One region of the Streptosporangium sp. NPDC006007 genome, then DNA from elsewhere that is predicted to be linked to it. Evidence: riboswitches for the same ligand, from Rfam matches in the RefSeq annotation. Region 1 holds a riboswitch; each other region holds the start of a gene.
The links. Region 1 has a riboswitch for cobalamin ahead of ABZ194_RS01300 (ABC transporter substrate-binding protein). Riboswitches for the same ligand answer to the same signal wherever they lie in the genome.

Region 1 (2,191 bases):
CCGGTTTCCCAGCCCATTCACCAGCCACCTCCAGCGTGGATGCCCCGTCCTTCGGGGCGGGGAGGAAACGCGGCACGGTCAGGCACGGTGATCTCCTGGTTCTGTCGGTGGGCTCGGTAGGTTGATCGGCGTGTCCCGCTTCCGGCTTCGGCCGTCGCCCGCGCAGGAGCAGGCGCTCAAGGACTTCGCCCAGGCCATGGCGAACCTCTTCGGCGGCACCCACCGAAAGCCGGCCTGGCGCAGACGCGGCCGGGGCGAAGGGGGCCGTATCGTCGCGGTCAAGCCCGGAGATGTGCGCCGCCTGTCGCGCTGACCGTCCTGTTCGCCCTCCGCGCCCGCGGTACGGACTCGGAGGCAGACGGAGCGCGAGGCCGTATAACGAGACGAGGAGACCCGGCCGGGGCGCGGATCCGGAGGTCGACGTCGGTGAGGTTCTCTGGTGGTGGTGCGGAATTCGTGGTTTTGCCCGCCTGTGATCCTGTCTTTGCCTGTGAGACGATGTGCTCGTAGGCGACGGCGGATCGAGGAAACCGGTGTGAATCCGGTGCGGTCCCGCCACTGTGATCGGTGAGCGGATCCCGAACAGGCCACTGCCCGGATGACGGGTGGGAAGGCCGGGACGAGCGTCGACCCGAGAGCCAGGAGACTCACGCGGTCGCCTCCTCGCAGAAATTGGGGCGGATCTCCCCAAGAGAGGAGCGGTGATCGCCATGTCGCCCATCCGGCATGAGGTCCTTCGGGCTGCGCGCGTCATGAGCCTCTTTCGATGATCCGGCCCCCCCGCCCCGCTCATCGGGTTCGGCCCGTGGGTGAAAGGACCTCGTTCATGACGAGCCGACGCTCGCTTCCCCTCCTCCTGCTCCTCGCCTCCGCCCTGCTGGTGACCGGCTGCGGAACCGGTACGCAACCCGGCGCCTCTCCTGCCGCGAGCTCGTCCTCCACCGGTTCGGCCGTCGCGGGCTTCCCCCTCACCGTGACCAACTGCGGTGTGACGACCACCTTCCAGAGGCCACCGCGGCGGGCGGTGGCGCTCAACCAGCACGCCACCGAGATCATGCTCGCCCTGGGGCTGGAGAGGTCGATGGTGGCGACCGCCTACCTCGACGACAGGATCCTTCCCGAGTACGGGGCCGCCTACAGGGGGATCAAGGTGCTCGCCAAGGAGTACCCCTCCTACGAGGCGCTGCTGTCGGTCGAGCCCGACTTCGTCTACGGCGGGTTCAACAGCGCCTTCGACGAGAAGGAGGGACGTGGCCGGGCCGTCCTGGCCAGGGCGGGGATCGACTCCCACGTCAACGTCGAGGGATGCCCGACCGGCCCGGTGACCGTGACCCGGGCCGAGGACGAGATCCGGGCGATCGGCAGGATCTTCGGTGTGCCCGACCGCGCCGAGCGGCAGATCACCGCGATGCGCGGTGTGCTGGACGGCGTCAAGAAGAAGATCGACGGGGCCGGCCCGCTTAAGGTGTTCGTCTACGACAGCGGCGAAAAGACCGCTTTCACCGCGGGCGGAGCCGGTATCGGCAACGAGATGATCAAGTTGGCCGGTGGGACGAACCTGTTCGGTGACCTTCCCAAGTCCTTCGGAGACGTCTCCTTCGAGCAGGTCGCGGAGCGGGCGCCCGAAGTGATCGTCATCTATGACTACGGCGACGAGCCCCTGGAGGACAAGAAGAGGTTCCTGCTCGCCAACCCGGCGCTCAAGGACGTACCCGCGATCAAAAACCGGCGGTTCGCGGTGCTGCCGCTGTCGTCGGCGGTGCTCGGCGTGCGGGTGCCCTCCGGCGTGGAGTCGCTGGCCCGTCAGATCCACCCGGACCGCTTCGCGTGACCAAGATCGCCACCTCCCGGCCGCCGGTGGTCACGGCCGCCGGTGGCCGCGGGCGTGTGCCGTACACGCTGGTCCTGGCGGCGCTCGCGGTCGCCGTGACGATGGCCGCCACGGCAGGGATCGCGGTCGGCTCGGTGCGCCTGCCGCTCGGTGAGGTGTGGGCCATTCTGCTGCACCGGCTGTACGCGCCTCTGGCCGAGCCCACCTGGACGCCGGTCAGGGAGACGATCGTGATGGACGTCCGCGTTCCTCGCATCCTGCTCTGCGGCGTGGTGGGCGCGGGGCTGTCGGTGTGCGGGATGGCCCTGCAGGCGCTGGTACGCAATCCGCTGGCCGATCCGATGCTGCTCGGGGTGTCCT
Region 2 (2,191 bases), on a different contig from region 1:
CGTCGAGCCGTTCGGCGGGCACGCGGCCAACATCTCCGGCTCCATGCTCGGCGGTGACTTCGCCACCCCCTGGCGGCTGGAGCGCGGCGCGATCCTCGACGTCGGCCCGCACATGATCGACATGCTGGACGCCGCGCTCGGCCGGGTCGCCTCGGTCCGCGCCCACGGCAACCCGAGGGGCTGGGTCGGCCTGCTGCTGGAGCACGAGACCGGCGCGGTCAGCGAGGCGTCGCTGTGCATGAGCGTGCCGGGTGAGACACCCCCCTCCCACGTGGAGGTCTACGGCCGGCTCGGCCGGGAGTCGATCAACAGTGACCGGCTCGGTCCCGACGTCTTCACCGTGATGCTCGCCGAGTTCGCCGAGACCGTGGAGCGCGGTGGCGGTCACCCCCTCGACGCCGCGCACGGCCTGCGCCTGCAGGAGATCATCGCCACCGCGGAGCGGCAACTCGGTTAGGGCCGCGGAGGGGAACGCGCACCGGCCCGTGCGGGGAACGCCCACCGGCCCGTGCTCCGCTCATCGGCGCCGGCCACATCTTCGCGCTGGGTTGGTCAATCGCCCCCGAGTGGAGGCGGGGCCGGGAGAAATCCGGAGGCAAACCCTTGACGTCCGGCTGTTCTGGGGGATTGATAACGTTTGTCTGACGCGCAGCGTGTAGCGAAGTCCGGTGTGAGTCCGGCGCTGTCCCGCAACTGTCATGATCCTTTGGATCGAGCCAGGTCGCCTGCCGCCGCGCCGACGTCGTCAACCCTCGTGGAAAAGGGTGATCCGTCCCTTTCGCGGGTCCCCTGCTCCGGTGACTGAAAGGACCTCGCGTGAGGCCCGTACGTACCGTCTTCGCCGGCGCGCTCCTCGGCCTGCTGGCCCTGGCCGGGTGCGGTCAGAACTCCACCGCGTCCGTGAGCTCGGCCACCCCCGCCGCCACCGTCGCGCCGGGTTTCCCCGTCACGGTCCAGGCGGGCAACGGCCCGGTCGTGATCCCGAGCAGGCCCGAACGGATCGTCTCCCTGTCCCCCTCCGCCACCGAGAGCCTCTTCGCCGTGGGCGCGGGCCCCCAGGTCGTCGCGGTGGACGACCAGTCCAACCATCCGGCTGAGGCCCCCAGGAGCGACCTGTCCGGCTTCCAGCCGAACGTGGAGGCGATCATCGCCAGGAAGCCCGACTTGATCGTGCTCTCCAACGACACCGACGGTGTCGTCGCCAAGCTGGGCAAGCTCAACGTCCCGGTGCTACTGGAGCCCGCGGCCGGCAGGCTCGACGAGGCCTACGACCAGATCGCCGACCTCGGGGCGGCCACCGGCAACAAGGCCAGGTCCACCGAGCTCGTCGCCGGGATGAGGAAGCAGATCGAGGAACTCGCCGCCGCCGCGCCCAAGGGCAAGAACCTCACCTACTATCATGAGCTGGACAAAACCCCGTATTCGGCTACGTCTACCACTTTCATCGGCCAGATCTACGGGCTGTTCGGCCTGACCAACATCGCCGACAAGGCTCCCGAGGCGGCCGGCGGCTATCCCAAGCTCTCCGCCGAGTTCGTCGCCAAGGCCGACCCCGACCTCGTCTTCCTGGCCGACACCAAGTGCTGCGGCCAGTCCAGGGAGACCCTCGCCAAGCGCCCCGGCTGGTCCAGGCTTTCCGCGATCAAGAACGACCGGGTCGTCGCCCTTGACGACGACGTCGCCTCCCGCTGGGGCCCGCGCGTCGTGGACCTCGCCAAGCAGGTCGGCGACGCCGTCCAGAAGGCCACGAACAGCTAAGTGACCGACCTCCCCCGCGCCCCCGCCCCCTCCGCCGCCGCGGGCGGCACCTCACCCGAGACGTCCCCGTCGAACATCTCGGGCGACGGCTGGGGGCCGGGCGCCTCCCCCGGCGTCACGGTCCGGAGGGCGCCACGCCTCCGCCTGCCGGCGGCACTGGCGGCGTGCGGCGTCCTGCTGGCGAGCATGCTCGCAGCCCTGCTGATCGGCGCGGCGGACCTGGCGCCGCGGAAGGTCGCGCTGCAACTGCTCGACTGGCTGCCGTTCGTCTCGGTGGACTCGGGGCTGTTCCCGATCGAGCAGGGACTGCTCTGGGAGCTCCGGCTGCCCCGGGTCCTGCTCGCCGTGATCGTCGGAGGGCTGCTCGCCGCCGCCGGCGCGGCCTACCAGGGGGTGTTCCGCAACCCGCTGGCAGACCCCTACCTGCTGGGAG
Region 3 (2,191 bases), on a different contig from region 1:
CTGGAGACCACGCTCAAGCGGCCGATCATCAACACCCGCGACGAGCCGCACGCCGACCCGGAGAAGTACCGCAGGCTGCACGTCATCATCGGCGACGCCAACATGTCGGAGATCTCGACCTACCTGAAGCTGGGCTCGACGGCGCTGGTCCTGGCCATGATCGAGGACGGTTACTTCACCCGCGACCTCGTGGTGGACAACCCCGTCCAGGCGCTGCGCGCGGTCTCCCACGACCCGACGCTGAAGTACGAGATCTCCATGCGCGACGGCCGCAGGCTCACCGCGGTCCAGCTCCAGATGGAATACCTGGAGCTGGCGCGCAAGTACGCCGAGGAACGCAGCGGCAACGGCGTGGACGAGCCGACCAAGGACGTCCTGGACCGCTGGGAGTCGGTCCTCACCCGCCTGGCGGAGGACCCGATGCAGCTGTCACGGGAGCTCGACTGGGTGGCCAAGCTGGAGTTGCTGGAGGGTTACCGCACCCGCGACGGCCTGCCCTGGTCCCATCCCCGCCTGCAGCTCGTCGACCTCCAGTACTCCGACATCCGCCCCGACCGCGGCCTGTACAACCGGCTGGTGGCCCGCGGCCGGATGCAGCGCCTGGTGACCGAGGACGAGGTCCAGCGGGCCATCGAGGCCCCGCCCAGCGACACCCGGGCCTACTTCCGGGGCCGCTGCCTGAGCCAGTTCAGCGAGTCGGTGGCCGCCGCCTCCTGGGACTCGGTCATCTTCGACATCCCCGGCCGCGAGTCGCTGCAGCGCGTCCCGACCATGGAGCCGCTCCGCGGCACCAAGGCCCATGTGGGCGAGCTGTTCGACCGCTGCCGCTCCGCCGCCGACCTGGTGACCGCCCTCACCGGTGAGCAGTGATCGTCGCCTTTGGGGGAGGCGCCCGGACGGGCGCCTCCCCCAAAGGCGACGTCCGGACGCCCCGGCGAGGCGGAGGTGTCTCCGCCAGGGACGCGTCCGATGCCGTGTGGATTGACGGATGACGGCAAACCGAGGTACGTTCCGGGTGTTTTGTGGCGGTGCGAGGGAAATCCGGTGAGATTCCGGTGCGGTCGCGCCACTGTAACCGGGCCCTTCGGGACCGGGAGCCAGGTCACTCGGCCGCCACCGACCTACGAAAAGGGACGCGTCAATCCCGGAGGAGGTGGCCGTGAGCCAGATCTCGGTTCCGCAGGCCCAGCCCATCCCATGGCAGGCACTCACCCGCTGGCTGCTCGCCGTACCGGTGCTGCTGCTGGTCGCCTACCTGGTCGCCTTCGACCAGGGAGCCGTCTCGCAGGCCGGTAACTACCTGCACGAACTCATGCACGACGGGCGCCATCTGCTCGGCGTCCCGTGTCACTGAGCCGCACGTGATCGTCAAACTCATCGTCCGGGGCATGCTCGTCGGACTGCTCGCCGGCCTGTTCGCGGCCGTCTTCGCCTACACCGCGGGCGAGCCGCGCATCGATCGGGCCATCGCGCTGGAGGAGGCGGCCGCGGCGGCCTCCCCCGCCGGTGCCCACTCCCACGAGGCGGCCCAGCCCGCCCACTCCCACGACGAGGACGAGGCGCCCGTCAGCAGGAACGGCCAGCGCCTCGGACTCTTCCTCGCCCTCGGCCTGTACGGCGTGGCCGTCGGCGGCCTGTTCGCCCTCGTCTACGCGGCGGTGCGCGGCAGGGTCGGCCCCCGATCGGAACCGGTGCTCGCGGTCACCCTCGCGGCGGCGGCGTTCCTCGCGATCGTCCTGGTGCCCTTCCTGAAATATCCCGCCAACCCGCCTGCCGTCGGAGACCCCGAGACGATCGACCAGCGGACGGTGCTCTACCTGACCGCGGTGGTCGTCGGGATCCTCGCCGTCGGCGCGGGCACCGCCGCCTACCGGTACGCCTCCCGGAGCGAGCCGTGGCTGCGCTGGCTGGCCGGCGGCGCGTCCCTGCTGGTGCCGGTGGCGGCCGCCTGGATCCTCCTGCCGGAGATCGACGAGGTGCCCCCGGGCTTCCCCGCCGACCTCCTGTGGGACTTCCGTATCGCCTCCCTCGGTACCCAGGCGGTGTTCTGGCTTGGCGTCGGCGCGCTCTTCGCCTTCGCCGCGCGCCGACGCAGCCCGGTGTGACGGCCCCGGTGGGGGTCACCCGCCTGCTGCTCGTCTCCCACGGGTCGACGGCGGCGACGGCACGGGCCGCGTTCCCCGGCGACGAA
Region 4 (2,191 bases), on a different contig from region 1:
CTCGTCGGCGCCGGTCGGCAGGATCCCGGCGTCCGGGCCGAGCCAGGCCACGTCACCCCGGCCGTCGTCCAGCGCGAACAGGAAACGCCCCGGCAGTCCGGCGAGGCCCGGCCGGGCGCACAGCCGCCGGTCCAGCTCGTCGACCAGCGGGCCGGCGTCGAGTGTCCCCCGCGCGTCGCAGCCGGTCAGCGGGGAGGCGAGGATGTTGCGGACCCGCTCGTGGGTGAGCGAGGGCAGCAGCCCGGCGGCCGCCATCCGGGCCGCGAAACCGGCCTGCGCCCCGTCGCCGAGCCCGCGCACCTGGACGTTCGCCCGCGAGGTCAGCTCGATGACACCGCTCCCACAGCCGGCGGCGGCCCCGGCGAGCTCGCGGAGCCGGGAGGCCGTCAACCGGCCCCCGGGCACCCTGATCCGCGCCAGCCCTCCGTCGGCGGCGGCGTGCACCTGAAGTGCTCCGGGGCAGGCGTCGGCTCGCGATCGCCGGGAAAAGTCGCCAATCTGCACGTTGAGGATGGTAGGCCCTGCCCCCGAGGTCTTCCGCCCGCGGCCGCCGCCCGGGCGGCACCCTCCGGCGGCGTCGCCGGCCGCCGCGGCACGCCGCAGCCCCCTCCTCCGCCGGGGAACCGGGCACCCATACCGGTTTCCTGCCGGAAGGACGCTGCCGTAGTCTCATCGTTGGCGACGGCAAAGGGAGGAAGCCGGTGTGAGTCCGGCGCGGTCCCGCCACTGTAACCGGGGAGCGAACCCCATCCAGGCCACTGTCCGGCGACGGACGGGAAGGCCGGGAGGAGCGTCGATCCGGGAGCCAGGAGACTCCAGCCGTCGTAGCCGACGACGACCCGGGGCGAGGACCCCGAGGGAGGAAGCCCCGTGCGTTTTTCGCCGTTCCCCCGTCCGCCGCTGGCGGCGCCGAGCCGTACCGCTCCGCCCCGCGTGGAGCGTGGCGCGTGATCCTGCTGCTCTCGACCTCCGACACCGACCTGCTCAGCGCCCGCGCGAGCGGCGCCGACTACCGGCTGGGCAACCCCGCCAGGCTCCTCGCCGAGGACCTGCCGCTCCTGGTGGAGGGCGCCGATCTGGTCGTGGTCCGGCTGCTCGGCGGGCGCCGCGCCTGGGAGGAGGGGCTGGACGCCCTGCTCGCCGGGCCCCGGCCCGTCGTCGTGCTCGGCGGCGAGCAGGCACCGGACGCCGAGCTGATGGAGCTGTCCACCGTGCCGGGCGGGGTCTGTGCCGAGGCGCACGCCTACCTCGCCCACGGCGGACCGGCCAACCTCGCCGAGCTGCACCGCTTTCTGTCGGACACCCTGCTGCTGACCGGTCACGGGTTCGCCCCGCCCGAGCCCACGCCCGGCTGGGGCGTGCTGGAGCGCCGGGAACGCCGCGAGGACGGGCCGGTCGTCGGGGTGCTCTACTACCGGGCCCACCACGTCTCCGGGAACACCGCCTTCGTCGAGACCCTCTGCTCGGCCGTCGAGGACGCCGGAGGCCGGGCGCTGCCCGTCTACTGCGCCTCGCTGCGCAGCGCGGAGCCCGGCCTGCTGGAGGCGCTGCGCACGGTGGACGCCCTGGTCGTGACCGTGCTCGCCGCCGGCGGCACCCGCCCGGCCACCGCGTCGGCCGGTGGGGACGACGAGGCGTGGGACGTCGGCGCGCTCGCCGGGCTGGACGTGCCGATCCTCCAGGGACTCTGCCTGACGAGCAGCCGGGCGTCCTGGGAGGGTAACGACGACGGGCTGTCCCCGCTCGACGCGGCCACCCAGGTCGCCATCCCCGAGTTCGACGGGCGCATCATCACGGTCCCCTTCTCCTTCAAGGAGATCGACGAGGACGGGCTGACCGTCTACACGGCCGACCCCGAGCGCGCCGCGCGGGTGGCCGGCATCGCCGTCCGGCACGCCGTGCTCCGGCACGTCCCGCCCGCCGAGCGGCGGATCGTGCTGATGCTGTCGGCCTACCCCACCAAGCACTCCAGGATCGGCAACGCGGTCGGCCTGGACACCCCGGCCAGCCTGGTGCGGCTGCTGGCCGCGATGCGCGAGCACGGCTACCGCGTCGGCGCCGAGGGCGAGCTGCCCGGCGTGACCGAGCAGGACGGCGACGCGCTGATCCACGCGCTGATCGCGGCCGGCGGCCAGGACCCCGACTGGCTCACCGAGGAGCGGCTCGCCGGAAACCCGGTGCGCATCGCGGC

Region 2: linked by a shared signal. The riboswitch ahead of ABZ194_RS05700 (ABC transporter substrate-binding protein) and the one ahead of ABZ194_RS01300 (ABC transporter substrate-binding protein) in region 1 are both predicted to bind cobalamin.
Region 3: linked by a shared signal. The riboswitch ahead of ABZ194_RS23595 (CbtB domain-containing protein) and the one ahead of ABZ194_RS01300 (ABC transporter substrate-binding protein) in region 1 are both predicted to bind cobalamin.
Region 4: linked by a shared signal. The riboswitch ahead of cobN (cobaltochelatase subunit CobN) and the one ahead of ABZ194_RS01300 (ABC transporter substrate-binding protein) in region 1 are both predicted to bind cobalamin.

What each region holds. Positions count from the first base shown of each region.
Region 1 is NZ_JBEXUG010000001.1:288,697-290,887, forward strand. Features, by position in the region: gene ABZ194_RS01290 (hypothetical protein) at 1-91, shown strand, start outside; gene ABZ194_RS01295 (hypothetical protein) at 131-313, shown strand; cobalamin riboswitch at 482-670, shown strand; gene ABZ194_RS01300 (ABC transporter substrate-binding protein) at 827-1,831, shown strand; gene ABZ194_RS01305 (iron ABC transporter permease) at 1,828-2,191, shown strand, end outside.
Region 2 is NZ_JBEXUG010000005.1:27,536-29,726, reverse strand. Features, by position in the region: gene ABZ194_RS05705 (Gfo/Idh/MocA family oxidoreductase) at 1-457, shown strand, start outside; cobalamin riboswitch at 621-748, shown strand; gene ABZ194_RS05700 (ABC transporter substrate-binding protein) at 817-1,758, shown strand; gene ABZ194_RS05695 (iron ABC transporter permease) at 1,945-2,191, shown strand, end outside.
Region 3 is NZ_JBEXUG010000035.1:48,885-51,075, forward strand. Features, by position in the region: gene dop (depupylase/deamidase Dop) at 1-870, shown strand, start outside; cobalamin riboswitch at 1,010-1,130, shown strand; gene ABZ194_RS23595 (CbtB domain-containing protein) at 1,160-1,354, shown strand; gene ABZ194_RS23600 (CbtA family protein) at 1,362-2,105, shown strand; gene ABZ194_RS23605 (histidine phosphatase family protein) at 2,102-2,191, shown strand, end outside.
Region 4 is NZ_JBEXUG010000017.1:78,937-81,127, forward strand. Features, by position in the region: gene ABZ194_RS15865 (precorrin-3B synthase) at 1-504, opposite strand, end outside; cobalamin riboswitch at 640-839, shown strand; gene cobN (cobaltochelatase subunit CobN) at 948-2,191, shown strand, end outside.